2 linked regions of the Pleomorphomonas sp. T1.2MG-36 genome follow. The protein of the gene in region 2 interacts with the protein of the main gene of each other region in a pairwise test. Links are inferred from orthologs where the notes say so. Each region holds a gene or a part of one and is shown on either strand. Other genes may lie near its edges.

What was found.
Region 1: the proteins of recR (region 2) and recO interact in binary tests that used the Escherichia coli proteins (3 or more experiments, as listed by UniProt). The link is inferred for Pleomorphomonas sp. T1.2MG-36 from one-to-one orthologs.

Annotation. Positions count from the first base shown.
Region 1 is NZ_CATNLY010000001.1:910,351-916,694, forward strand. The notes cover bases 1,649-4,571. They hold recO (DNA repair protein RecO), read right to left. Parts: upstream 3,524-4,571; coding sequence 2,774-3,523; downstream 1,649-2,773. Other genes in these bases: QQZ18_RS04245 (AMP-binding protein), read left to right, coding at 1,649-2,768; QQZ18_RS04255 (RecX family transcriptional regulator), read right to left, coding at 3,535-4,158; QQZ18_RS04260 (RlmE family RNA methyltransferase), read right to left, coding at 4,155-4,571. In the rest of the region: QQZ18_RS04240 (extracellular solute-binding protein), read left to right, coding at 1-1,099; more of QQZ18_RS04245, read left to right, coding at 1,140-1,648; more of QQZ18_RS04260, read right to left, coding at 4,572-4,949; QQZ18_RS04265 (Ppx/GppA phosphatase family protein), read right to left, coding at 4,942-6,138. UniProt on the Escherichia coli protein: Involved in DNA repair and RecF pathway recombination.
Region 2 is NZ_CATNLY010000045.1:254,972-261,305, reverse strand. The notes cover bases 2,281-5,193. They hold recR (recombination mediator RecR), read right to left. Parts: upstream 4,084-5,193; coding sequence 3,478-4,083; downstream 2,281-3,477. Other genes in these bases: QQZ18_RS18795 (DNA polymerase III subunit gamma/tau), read right to left, coding at 4,553-5,193; QQZ18_RS18800 (YbaB/EbfC family nucleoid-associated protein), read right to left, coding at 4,156-4,482; rnk (nucleoside diphosphate kinase regulator), read right to left, coding at 2,735-3,154; gdhA (NADP-specific glutamate dehydrogenase), read left to right, coding at 2,281-2,703. Outside these bases: QQZ18_RS18820 (response regulator), read left to right, coding at 1-937; more of gdhA, read left to right, coding at 1,348-2,280; more of QQZ18_RS18795, read right to left, coding at 5,194-6,334. UniProt on the Escherichia coli protein: May play a role in DNA repair. It seems to be involved in an RecBC-independent recombinational process of DNA repair. It may act with RecF and RecO.

The sequences.
Region 1 (6,344 bases), on a different replicon or contig from region 2:
CAACCCCGACTATTGGGGGCGGGAGTTGCCCGTCAAGCGCGGCCTCGACAACTTCGACGAGATCCGCATCGAGTACTTCAAGGACGGCACCGCCTATTTCGAGGCCTTCAAGTCCGGCGCCTTCGATCTCTACATCGACAGCGACCCCGGCCATTGGGCCAAGGCCTACGATTTCCCCGCCGCCAAGGATGGTCGCGTCGCCCTGGAGAAGATTGCCAACGGTTCGCCCAAGGGAATGACCGGTTTCGTGTTCAACACGCGCCGGGAGATCTTCAAGGACGCCCGCGTGCGCGAAGCGCTAACGCTGCTGTTCGACTTCGAGGCGGTCAACCGGACGCTCTATTACGGCGCCTACGCCAGAAGCGGCTCCTACTTCGAGGGGTCAAGCCTGTCGGCGCTCGGCGTTCCCGCTTCGGACGCCGAGAAGGCGCTGCTCGCCCCCTATGAGGACCAGGTGAGGCCCGACGTCATGGCCGGCACTTATGCGCCCCCGGTCAGCGACGGTTCGGGCCGCGACCGCAAGGCGCTGCGCGCCGCCCTCGATCTCCTCGTCGAGGCTGGCTGGAAGCTCGACGGACGACGGCTGGTCGACGCCGGCGGCCGGCAGTTCGCCTTCGAGTTCATGGCCAAGGTGCCCGACGAGGAGCGTCTCGCCCTCTCCTATCAGGCGACGCTCAAGCTGGTCGGCATCGACATGTCGGTGCGGCTCGTCGATTCGACGCAGTATTACGACCGTCAGAAATCCTTCGACTTCGACATGTTGCAGATGATCTGGACGGCGTCGCTGTCGCCCGGCAACGAACAGATGAACCGTTGGTCGCAGAAGGCGGCGGTCACCGAAGGCACCTTCAACTACGCCGGGGCGTCGAGCCAGGCGATCGACGCGATGATTGACGCCCTTCTCGCCGCCACCGGGCGCGCCGAGTTCGAGGCGGCCGTCCGGGCCCTCGACCGCCTGCTGATCTCCGGCCTCTACTGCATACCGCTCTATCACCTGCCCGAGGATCTGGTCGCTCGCTGGACGCGTGTCCACCGGCCGGAGACGACGGCGCTGACCGGCATTCAGCCGTCCGCCTGGTGGGCGGACGCCAAGTCCTGACGCCACCTAACGGAACCCAGCGCTTACAGGGAAACGCGCGATGATCCTGACGTCCGAACAACGAGCCGAAGCCTACGTCGCCTCCGGTGTCTGGAGCAACGTGACGCTCGTCGAACTGCTGCGTCGCACCGCCGTCGCGGCGCCCGAGACGATCGTCTTCGAGGATGTCGGCGTCGGCGCAGTGCCCGGCCTGTCCGCCAAATACAGCTTCGCCGAGGCGGAAAAGCGCATCAATGGTCTCGCCGCCTTTTTCGCCGCCGTCGGCCTGCGGCCGGACATGGTGCTCGGCATCCATCTGCCGCCGTGCGCCGACGCGGCCATCGTTTTGTTCGCCGCGCTGAAGGCCGGGCTCGTGGTGGCGCCGCTGCCGGTCTACTGGACCAAGTCGGAGATCGAGGCGGCCATCGAGGCGGCGTCGATCAAGGCCATGGTCACCGCCTCGGAGATCGAGAACGAGCCGTCGGGCGAACTGGTGCGCGACGTTGCCGCCGACACCTTCGCGATCCGCTTCGTCTTCGCCGTCGGCGACGGCCAGCCGGACGGGTTGATCGACCTCTCCGAAGTGCTTGCCGACCTCGATGCGCTGGGCGAGCCGCCGGAGGTGGCGCGGCGCGGCGAGGCGGCCGACCACGTGGCTCTGCTCTCCATGGCGCGGACGCCCGACGACGAACTGCTGATCGTTCCCTTCAGCCACAACCAACTGGTGGCCGTCGCCACCGGACACATCCTCGAGGCGGGCGTCGTGGCGCCGGAAACGGTGCTCTCCACCATGCATCCGGCCAGCCTGGCCTCGGTGGCCGGCTCGATCGCCACGGCGCTGATGTCCGGCGGCCATGTCGCATTCCACCACGGCACGTCGCTCGCCGGCCTCGCAGAGGCGGTGGAAAGCGTCGGCGCCGACCGGATCGTGCTGCCGGAGGTGATGGCCGCCCCCCTCGCCGCCTGCCTAGACCGTCCCCTCGCCTTCTCGGCGGTCGGCGTCGGGCCCGGTCTCGCCCCTGCCCCGACGGCTCGCACCGTCGATCTCCTGACGCTCGGCGGTCTCTGCCTCATCCCGCGTTCGCGCGACGCTGCCGGAGGCACGATGGCCCTCCCAGCGGGCGCGGCGCACATGGGCGGCCTCAGCGCGGCGCCGGTGCTGTTCGAGGCCAGGATCAAGGCGAAGGCCGGCGCACGCAGCCGCAAGGCGGACGACGGCGAACTGTTGCTCGGCGGAGCCCTCATTCCCGACGCACCCTGGCCCGAACCGCAATCCGGCCGGCGCAGCGCCCTGCTCGGCGTGACCTCGGATGGCTTCCTGCGCACCGGCCTCGCCGCCGAGGAACGCGACGGACGCCTGATGATCACCGGCACGCTCGGCGAAACCATCGGCGTCGCCGGCATCACCATATCGCCGAAGCGGCTCGATGCCCTGTTCTCGCGCCATCCCGGCGTCGAGGATGCGGCCGTCTTCCCGATCGAGGCCGGCCCGGTGGGCCACCGCCTCGGCCTCGCCGTGGTGCCGAAAAGCGGCGAACGGCCGTCCTTGACCGAGCTGCTGATCTGGCTCGAGGGCGAAGAAGCCGGCAAGCTCGATCGCCCGACGGCGCTGGTGTCGGTGCCGGAGATTCCCCGCAACGCCGACGGCACGGTGCGCCGCGAAGCGTTGTTTCTGTCGGCCGTAGCCTGAACCGATCAGGCGGGATTCGGAGAGCTTTCCCGCCGTTCGGCTTCGAGCTTGCCGAGCATCTGGGCTCGCGCCGACGGCAGATCGATCGCCCGGGGGCCGGCGACATGCCGGTCGAGGAAGAAGCCCGTGAGCTTCAGCGCCGCCACCACGTCGGCGGCGTCCGGCGTTTCCGCCCCGTCCGGCAGCAGGAAGGCGGGCAGCCTCAGCAGGCGATCGGCATAGGGCGCACCGGCTTCACCTGAAACGGCGCGGGCCGACTTGGGGCTGACGAAGCGAAGATCCTCGGTCCGCCCCGTGGCGGCGCAGCAGGAGAGATCGAGCCCGAAGCCCAGTTCGTCGAGCAGCATCAGCTCGAAGCGGGCGATCAGCGCCGCCGATTGCAGCGGGCCGTCGAGATGATCGAGCAGCGCGATCGCCGCCCGGTAGAGGCCGGGATGCGCCTCGCGCTCGGCCAGGAGCCTCAAGTGGCCGGCGACGATCTGCACGCCGAACACACCGGATGCACTTTCCATCAACCGCGCCGCCCGCGCCTCCGACAACTCGACGGAGAACAGGCCGAGATGCGTTTCGAGCCGCGCTCGCCAATTGACCAGCAACGAGTTTCCCGTCTGGAGAACCGGCTGAAGGCGTCTGGAACGGGCGCCCTTGACGAGGCCGAGATGACGGCCGAAGTCGGGCGTCATCACCTCGATCACCGCGCTGGTTTCCCCATGCGGGCGAAGGCCGATCAACAGCGCTTCCGACACCCATTCCATCGACGACAGTCTCAAATCGCGCCGAGCTTGTCCTCGGCTTCTTCAAGCGACAGTAGCACGACGGCACGTCCGAGCTGAGTGGCAAAACCCTGCCGGGCCAAGATGGCGATCTCGCGGTTGAGACCGTCCCGATCCGGCCGCTCGCCCCGGCGCCACGGGCCGATCCGCCGCCGCCGGCAGAAACGGAGAGCCGCCACCATCTCGTCGGTGCCTTCTTCCTCGATGGCCGTCCGCGCCAGATTGCCGTCGACGCCCTTGGCCCGAAGACCAAGAGCGATCTTGAGGCGCGACGCCCCCTTGCGCCGGGCCGAAGCGACGCGCGAGGCGGCGAACCCCGCATCGTCGAGAAGGCCCAGTTCGCGGAACTCCGAGGTCAGATCCCCCACGAGGCCAGCGACGCTGGCTTCGCCGAGCGCCACATAGCCCGCCGCCTCCCACCGCCGGAGCTTCTTCTCCATCAGTTCGAAGAAGTGCGCCTCCGAGGCCGAATAGCGCTGGAGATAGGCAAAGCCCGAGCGGCGCAGCTTCTCGCGCAATTTCCTGGGATCGGTCGGCGTCGCCCGGATTGAGCCATCCGGCTCGTCGGGGATCCGGTCCCAACCATCGCCGTCATCGCCGGGAGGGGCGCAGCTCACGGCTGCGCGTCCTCATCCACCTCCGTCTCGGCGGAAGACCGTCCCTTGAAGCCCTTGGCGACCACATACATCTCCACGCTTTCCTGCCGCGAGGATGGCGGCTTGAAATGGAAGACCTGCGCGAAATTCTGCTTCAGCGTGGCCAGGAGCTCATTCTCGGTGCCGCCACGGAACACCTTGGCGACGAAGGCGCCGCCCGGCCGGAGCACGTCGACGGCGAAGGCGACCGCCACCTCGCAGAGGTAGGTGGTGCGAAGATGGTCGGTCTTGTGGTGGCCGGTGGTCGGCGCCGCCATGTCCGACAGCACCACGTCGGGCGTGTGACCGCCGAGAGCGGCCATCAGCGCCTCGGGCGCATCCTCGTCGAGAAAGTCCTTCTGCAGCAGCGCCACGCCCGGCACGCCATCCATTTCGAGATAGTCGATGCCGACCACCAGCGGATTGCCCGGCGTCGATCCCGTCTTCTTGGCCGCCACTTGGCACCAGCCGCCCGGCGCGGCGCCGAGATCGACCACCCGGTTGCCCGGCTTCAGGAGGTGGTACTTCTCGTCGATCTCGATCAGCTTGAAGGCGGCGCGCGAGCGCCAGCCCTCCTTGCGCGCCTTGACCACATAGGGATCGTTGAGCTGGCGCTGCAGCCAGCGCACCGACGATGCGGTGCGGCCGCGCGCCGTCTTCACCTTGACCTTGAGGCCGGTATCGGCTCGCCCTTTGCCTTTGGGCTTGTCTGGGCCCTTGGACTTGTCCGGCCCGGCCGGCTTGTCCCCACCGGATTTTCCCTTGTCAGACATGCGCTTCCGTCCTTGCGGGCTGAGGCCGGCGGCGCCAGACGCCGTCACGAGCCATGAGTTCGACCAGAATGCCCTCGCGCAAGCCGCGATCGGCGACGCGGAGCCGCTGGCAGGGCCACTTGCGGCGGATAGCCTCCAGAATGGCGCAGCCGGCCAGCACCAGATCGGCCCGATCGGACCCGATGCAGGGGTTGGCGACGCGCTGATCGTAGCCCATGCCTATCAGCCGGTTGATCATGTCGTCCACCTCGTCGCCATCGAGCCAGACGCCGTCCACGCGGCGGCGATCGTAGCGTTTGAGCCCGAGGTGGATGCCGGCGAGCGTCGTCACCGTGCCGGATGTGCCCAGCATGTGAGCCGCGCCCGAGGCCACCAGTTCGGCGGCGCCTTCCATCCCCTCGAAATCTTCGAGAAGACCCTCCACCTCCTCGACCATGTCGCGATAGACTTCGGGCGTCACCATGTGGCCGCCATGCCGCTCGCTGAGCGTCACGACACCGACCGGCAACGACGTCCAGCTCTTGATGAACCGCGTGAGGGCGAAGCCGCGCGCTTCGCCACGCCGCCTGAGATCGAGCCAGACCAGTTCCGACGAACCGCCGCCGATGTCGAACAGCAGCACGCCCTGCGAGCGCTGGTCGATCAGCGTGGCGCAACCGGCAACGGCAAGTCGAGCCTCGGTTTCGCGGCTGACGATTTCGAGGTTGAGGCCGGTCTCGCGGCGCACCCGTTCGAGGAACAGCGGACCGTTCTCGGCCAGCCGGCAGGCCTCGGTGGCGATCAGCCGCATGCGGCGGACCCTGAGGTCGGCCAGCTTGCCCCGGCAGACGGCGAGCGCTTCGACCGCGCGATCCATCGCCGCCTCGGAGAGGCGGCCGGTCCGGCCGATGCCCTCGCCGAGCCGGACGATGCGCGAATAGGCGTCGACGACGCGGAAACCGCGATCCTGCGGTTCGGCCACCAGGAGGCGGCAATTGTTGGTGCCAAGATCGAGCGCCGCATAGAGCGGCCCGGTCGCCGGCAGACCGCGGCGACCATCGCGTCCGTGCGAGCCGTGGCCGTGGTGGCCTGCGGCGATGGCTGGCCGCGCCTCACCGGGTTCGGCATGCCGCTCGCCGCCCTTCCGGCGATCGCCCTCGCGGGTTCGCCCCTCTTCGGGGCGGCCATCCTCCCGGCCGGGCTTTCGCACGCCGCGCAAGGCCCCCTTCGAGGGGCTGCGCCGACGCCGACGCCGGGCACCTTCCTCGCGCGACCGCGCGGTCGGCGCGTCCGGCTTGTCTGGGGAAGAAACCTTCTCGGCGGGCGAATCGCTACGCGCCGGTTGCGCGGTCGCCCGCTCCGGCTGCTTGTCGCCCGATGTTGGCGCATGTCCCACCGAGGTCCTGTCGCCCGCCG
Region 2 (6,334 bases):
CGACGCGCCGGAGGACACCTTCCTGATCGGCCGTCTCGTCGGCGCGCTGCCCAGCTTCGCCGCCACCTTCGTTGCGGCCGGCACGCGCGAAGCGGCGCTTTCGGCATTGTCGCGCCAGCCTTGCGATGTCGTGCTCTGCGAGTTCTGGATGGCCGGGCGCACCACCATGGCGCTGATCGACGAGATCAAGAGGGTCGCCGACGTGCCGGTGATCCTGACCTCGGCGCTCGACAATGACGACATCGAGCTGATCGGTCGCCGGGCCGGCGCCGACGGACTGCTCACCAAGAGCGATCTCGCAGTGGCAACGCTCGACAGGGTTTTCTCGACGCTGCTTCCACGGCGGCAGGCCGCGCGTCGCGATGCGGCCACGATGCTGAGAGCGCTGATGTCCAACCTTTATGCGGCCGGACTTGCGCTTCGCCCCGAACGGAGCGCCGATCGTTCGGCGAACCAGGAGATCAAGCGCGCCGCCCTCGCCCGTTCGATCGCCGACCTCGAAGCCGCCAGCCGGTTCGGTGCCGGCGTTCAGCGCTTCGATGCCATACCGTTCTTCACCGATGCGGTGAAGAAGCAGGACCTCAGAGCGGACGCCGGGGGCACCGTCACCTTCCTTGCCCCCTCGCTGCCGCTACCGATCGAAACCAGTCCGACGCTTTATGCCGATCTCGTCGAAGGCTTCCTAGCGGAAGCCGGCGATGCGGCGGCGGCAGGCGGCGTGGCAACCGTTTCGCTCAGGGCTGCGTCCGGCCGCCTCATCGCCACGGTTCGCCAGTCGGGCGGGAAACCCATAGCGGCCGACACCGAGGCCCGCGCGGCAGCTGCCGAGCGGCGTTTGCTGATCGAAGGGCTGGCGCGAGCTTGCGGCGGTGTCGTGGCGTTCTCGACCAGAAGCGGGCACGCTCTCGAGGTACCACTCCGCCTTTCCGGCGGCTAAGCCGTTAAGTATAAATACCATACAGTTCTACCCGGCGGCATTGTATCCGGCTGCCGGATATGGCGGTCGCTGCTTGATGTTGCAGCGACCATTCGCCGCGAGCAGTAACTTTTTTGGGCTAATGCTCCTGAAACGGCCAGTTACTGGCTTGCATCCTGATTTCTCCTTCATCAAAGTGCCCTCGGATTGGGCATTTTCCCGTTCTTGGAGAAGTGAAGCAAATCGTCAGCCTGACAGGGGACGCCGCCGCGCCTCTAGTCAAAACGTGCCTTGGTTGTGATTTCTGTTTTCTACGAGAGCGACATTTTCCTTTGCAACGGCGGCGCAGGCCGTCGGGCAGAAGCAGCCCGATCGCAGCGTCATCATGACCAGTTCCCTAGGGGGCTGGAGCGGAACAAGGAAAGTCGCACGTGGTTTCTATCGATGAAAAGCTAGCCCCAATCCTGTCGGAAGTGCTTTGCCGCAATCCGGCGGAAGCCGAGTTCCATCAGGCTGTGCGCGAAGTGCTGGAAAGCCTTGGCCACGTGGTGGCCAAACACCCGGACTATTTGGCCGACGCCCTGATCGAACGCATCTGCGAGCCCGAGCGCCAGATCATTTTCCGTGTTCCCTGGACCGACGATCATGGTCAGGTTCACATCAACCGCGGCTTCCGCGTCCAGTTCAACTCCGCCCTCGGCCCCTACAAGGGCGGCCTGCGGTTCCACCCCTCGGTCAACCTCGGCATCATCAAGTTCCTGGGCTTTGAGCAGATCTTCAAGAATGCCCTGACCGGCCTGCCGATCGGCGGCGGCAAGGGCGGTTCCGACTTCGACCCCAAGGGCCGGTCGGATGGCGAAATCATGCGCTTCTGCCAGTCCTTCATGATCGAACTCAACCGGCATCTCGGCGAGCACACCGACGTTCCGGCCGGTGACATCGGCGTCGGCGGCCGTGAGATCGGCTGGATGTTCGGTCAGTACAAGCGCCTGACCAACCGTTTCGAGGCCGGCGTGTTCACCGGAAAGGGGCTCAGCTACGGCGGTTCCCTGGTACGGCGCGAAGCGACCGGCTACGGCACCGTCTATTTCACCAGCGCCATGCTGGCGACCAAGGGCGCCGATCTCGAAGGTCGTCGGATCGTGGTCTCCGGCTCGGGCAACGTGGCCGTTTACGCCATGGAGAAGGCCATCCGGCGCGGCGGCAAGGTGGTGGCCTGCTCCGATAGCTCCGGCTACATCGTCGACGACGAGGGCATCGATCTCGACCTGATAAAGGAAATCAAGGAAGTGCGGCGGGCTCGTATCTCGGACTACGTCGAGCTGAAGCACAAGGGGACCCACTTCGTTCCGACCGGCAAGGGCAGCATCTGGGATGTGCCCTGCGAGGTCGCGCTGCCCTGTGCAACGCAGAACGAGCTCTCCGGCCGCGATGCCGCGACGCTGATCGGCAATGGCGTCATCGCTGTCGCAGAAGGCGCCAACATGCCCTCAACCCCGGAAGCAGTGCATGCCTTCCAGGCAGCCGGCGTCCTGTTCGGCCCGGGCAAGGCCGCCAACGCCGGTGGCGTCGCCACGTCGGCCTTGGAGATGCAGCAGAATGCCAGCCGTGACAGCTGGACTTTCGAGGCGACGCGCGAGCGGCTGGCTGGGATCATGAGCGGTATCCACGATCGCTGCGCCGAAACAGCCAGCGAATATGGCGTTGCCGGCAACTATGTGCTGGGTGCCAATATCGCCGGCTTCATTCGTGTTGCCGAGGCCATGCGCGCCCAGGGCATCATCTGACATCCGGACCGCGTGAGGGCGGACCCCGCCCTCACGACACCATGGCCAGATCCTCCACCCCAACTTCCAGCACACTCAGGCGGCGGGACTTGCCGTCGCGATCCGTCCACTCGATGCTCTGACCAGCGGTCAGGCCGATCAGCGCCGCCCCAACCGGCGTCAGCACGGAAATGCGCCCCTGCTCGATGTCCGCCTCGCCCGGGTAAACCAGGCGAACGGTCCGAGGCTCGGCTCCGTCCAGGCTGAAGCGCACGGCCGCGCCCATGCGCACGGTTCCCTGCGCCAGACGATCGTCGGCGACGACGCGCGCGCGTTCGAGCTCGGCGGCCAACTGGTCGGCGGCGGCAGGGTCACGATCGGCAAGCGCGTCGGCGAGATTGGCAAGGCGCTCGTGATCGGAGCGGGCGAGGGTGATGGCCGGCAAGCGTCGCCGGCGTGTGGCGGTGGTCATGTTCGTTCCTCCAAAAGGAAACGGTCCGCTTTCAGGCGGACCTGATGTTAGAAAGCTGAGAGTAGGTGTCGCGCAGCGATGGCGGCGGAAAAACCGGCGGCAGAGCCTCACGGCCTGCGCGCGACATGCGGGACCGTGAGATCAGTATCCCGCGACGGGATAGATCCTGCAAAGCACTCGAAGATGGCTGGTCCGCGGTTCCATGTTCGGAAAGATCGGCATTCGCTCGGCTAAAGTCAAGACGGCCTTGTTGGCCCAACACCAATTGCTGGCAGTCGCCAGCCTCGGTTTTCGGTCCGCTCTCGCCTCGTTTGGCGCCCCAATCAGAATGGCGTGCGCGAGCGTATGGCCGCCGTCAGCGTACCCTCGTCCAGATAGTCGAGCTCTCCGCCCACCGGCACGCCGTGGGCGAGGCGCGTCACCTTGACGCCGAGACCGTCGAGTCGATCCGTCACGTAGTGGGCGGTCGTCTGGCCGTCGACGGTGGCATTGACGGCGAGAATCACTTCCTTGACCGCCGGATCGGACGCCCGGTCGACGAGGCCGGCGATATCGAGATCGTCAGGCCCGATGCCAGACAGCGGCGACAGCACGCCCCCAAGCACGTGATAGCGGGCGTTGACGGCACCGGCGCGTTCCAGAGCCCAGAGATCGGCAACGTCCTCCACCACGACGATCACCGACCCGTCGCGCGTCGGATCGGTACAGACCGTGCAGGGATCGGCGGTATCCACGTTGCCGCACACCGAACAGACCCGCACACGGTCATGGACGATCCGCATGGCATCGGTCAGCGGAGAGAGCAGCTGGTCGCGCTTCTTGACCAACTGCAACGCCGCACGACGGGCCGAACGCGGTCCGAGACCGGGCAGACGGGCAAGAAGCTGAATCAGCCGCTCGATTTCCGGACCTGTCACGCGTCGGGCCAAGGCGATCTCCGCTCCAAGCACGGCCACCGAAACACTCGGATCGTTCGGAAAGCCCGTGCGTCACAAATCCTGTCAGAACGGCAGCTTGAAACCCGGGGGCAGCGGCAGCTTGCCGGTGACCGCCTGCATGCGCTCGGCAACAACGGAGTCGACATGCGCCTTTGCATCGGCAAAGGCGGCAACGATCAAGTCTTCGACGATCTCGGCATCTTCCGGCTTCAGAAGGGAAGGATCGATCCGAAGTCCCTTCATCTCGCCCTTGCCGGTGACGGTGACAGAAACGAGGCCGCCGCCGGAGGTACCGGTTGCCTCGGTCCTTGCGATTTCCTCCTGCGCTTCGGCCATGCGGGCCTGAAGCGCCTGAGCTTCCTTCATCATCTTGCCGATGTCGCCGAACATGTCTCTTCTCCCGGTGGATCAGTCTTGTCGCCAGATGGCTGCTCCGGCCACCCTTGTCAACGGCACGGGGTCAATCGTCGAAATCACCGAAGCCGGGATCGGGCATTTCGTCGATAAGGCCCTCGGTCCAGTCGCCGGTATCCTCGAAGGTCGCGCCGCCGCCTTGAGCCGGCCCCGCCGGCAACGGCTCCGGTTCGTCGCCGAACTTGACGTCGACGATCTCGGCTCCCGGGAACAGGCGGAAGATGGCGGCGACCACGGGATCGGCCAGCGCGTCGTCGACGGCTTCGCGCCGACGCGCCTCGCGCGTTTCGGCAAGCGTCGGACGCCCTTCCTCACGGGAGATGGCAACGATCCAGCGGCGGCCGGTCCAACCGGTCAGCTTGCGGCCGATCTCGCCGGCGAGACCGGGATTGGCGCCCTCGACGGGCGAGAACTCGATGCGCCCGTCCTCGAAACGGACGAGCCGGACGTGCCGCTCCAGCGCAAACTTGAGGCCAATGTCACGGTTGCTTTCGGCCAGCGCCACCACCGCCTCGAAACTGTCGAGGCGCGGACCGGCCTCCGCCTCCGGTTCGGCACGCCGGGCAACCGCGCCGGCAAAGCCGCCACCGGCACGCGCACGCGCGCCATCGCCCCCGCCCGGAAGACCGCCGGTCGGCGGATTCATTCCCGGAAAACTGCCGTCCCGAAGCATTCTCAGCGCCTCATCGGGCGTCGGCAGGTCGGACGCATAGGCGAGACGAACCAGCACCATCTCGGCGGCCGGCAGCGGTCTTGGCGCCGTCTGCACTTCCTGGATGCCCTTGAGCAGCAACTGCCAAGCGCGGGACAGGATGCGCACCGACAGCTTCTCGGCAAAATCGCGACCACGCGTACGCTCGGCCTCGGTGAGCGACAGGTCGGTCGCCCCCTCGGGCAGGTGCTTGAGGCGTGTCACCAGATGCACGAAGGCGGCGAGATCGGACAGCACGGCGGCCGGATCGGCGCCGGTGTCGTACTGGTCGGCGAGGATGGCCAACGCACCGGCGACGTCGCCCTTCATCACCGCCTCGAAGAGGTCGACGACGCGCACCCGATCGGCAAGCCCCAGCATGCTTCGCACGGCGTCGGCCGACACGTGGCCGCCGCCATGGGCGATCGCCTGATCGAGAATGGTGAGGCTGTCGCGCACCGACCCCTCGGCGGCGCGGGCGATCAATGCCACTGCCTCCGGATCGGCGGTGACCTTCTCGGACGCAATGATGCGCTCGATATGGGCGGCGAGCTCGCCAGTCGGCACGCGACGCAGGTCGAACCGCTGGCAGCGCGACAGCACCGTGATCGGAACCTTGCGGATCTCGGTGGTGGCGAAGACGAACTTCACGTGCTCGGGCGGCTCTTCCAACGTCTTCAGGAGCGCGTTGAAGGCCTGCGTCGACAGCATGTGCACTTCGTCGATGATGTAGACCTTGTAACGGGCCGACACCGGCTTGTAGCGAGCCGCCTCGATGATGTCGCGCACATCGTCGACGCCGGTATGCGAGGCGGCGTCCATCTCGATGACGTCGACGTGCCGACCTTCCATGATGGCGCGGCAATGGGTGCCCTCGCGATCCATGTGCACGGTGGGCCGGTCGATCTCGCCGGGAATCTCATAATTGAGGGCGCGGGCCAGAATGCGGGCCGTGGTGGTCTTGCCGACACCACGAACGCCGGTCAGCATCCACCCCTGCGCGATGCGGCCGGTATCGAAGGCGTTTTCGAGCGTGCGCACCATGGCGCCGTGGCCGATCAGGTCGGCAAAGCTCTGCGGACGATACTTGCGGGCAAGAACCCTGTAGGGCGAGGCGGCCGTCTGATCGGCAGGCGT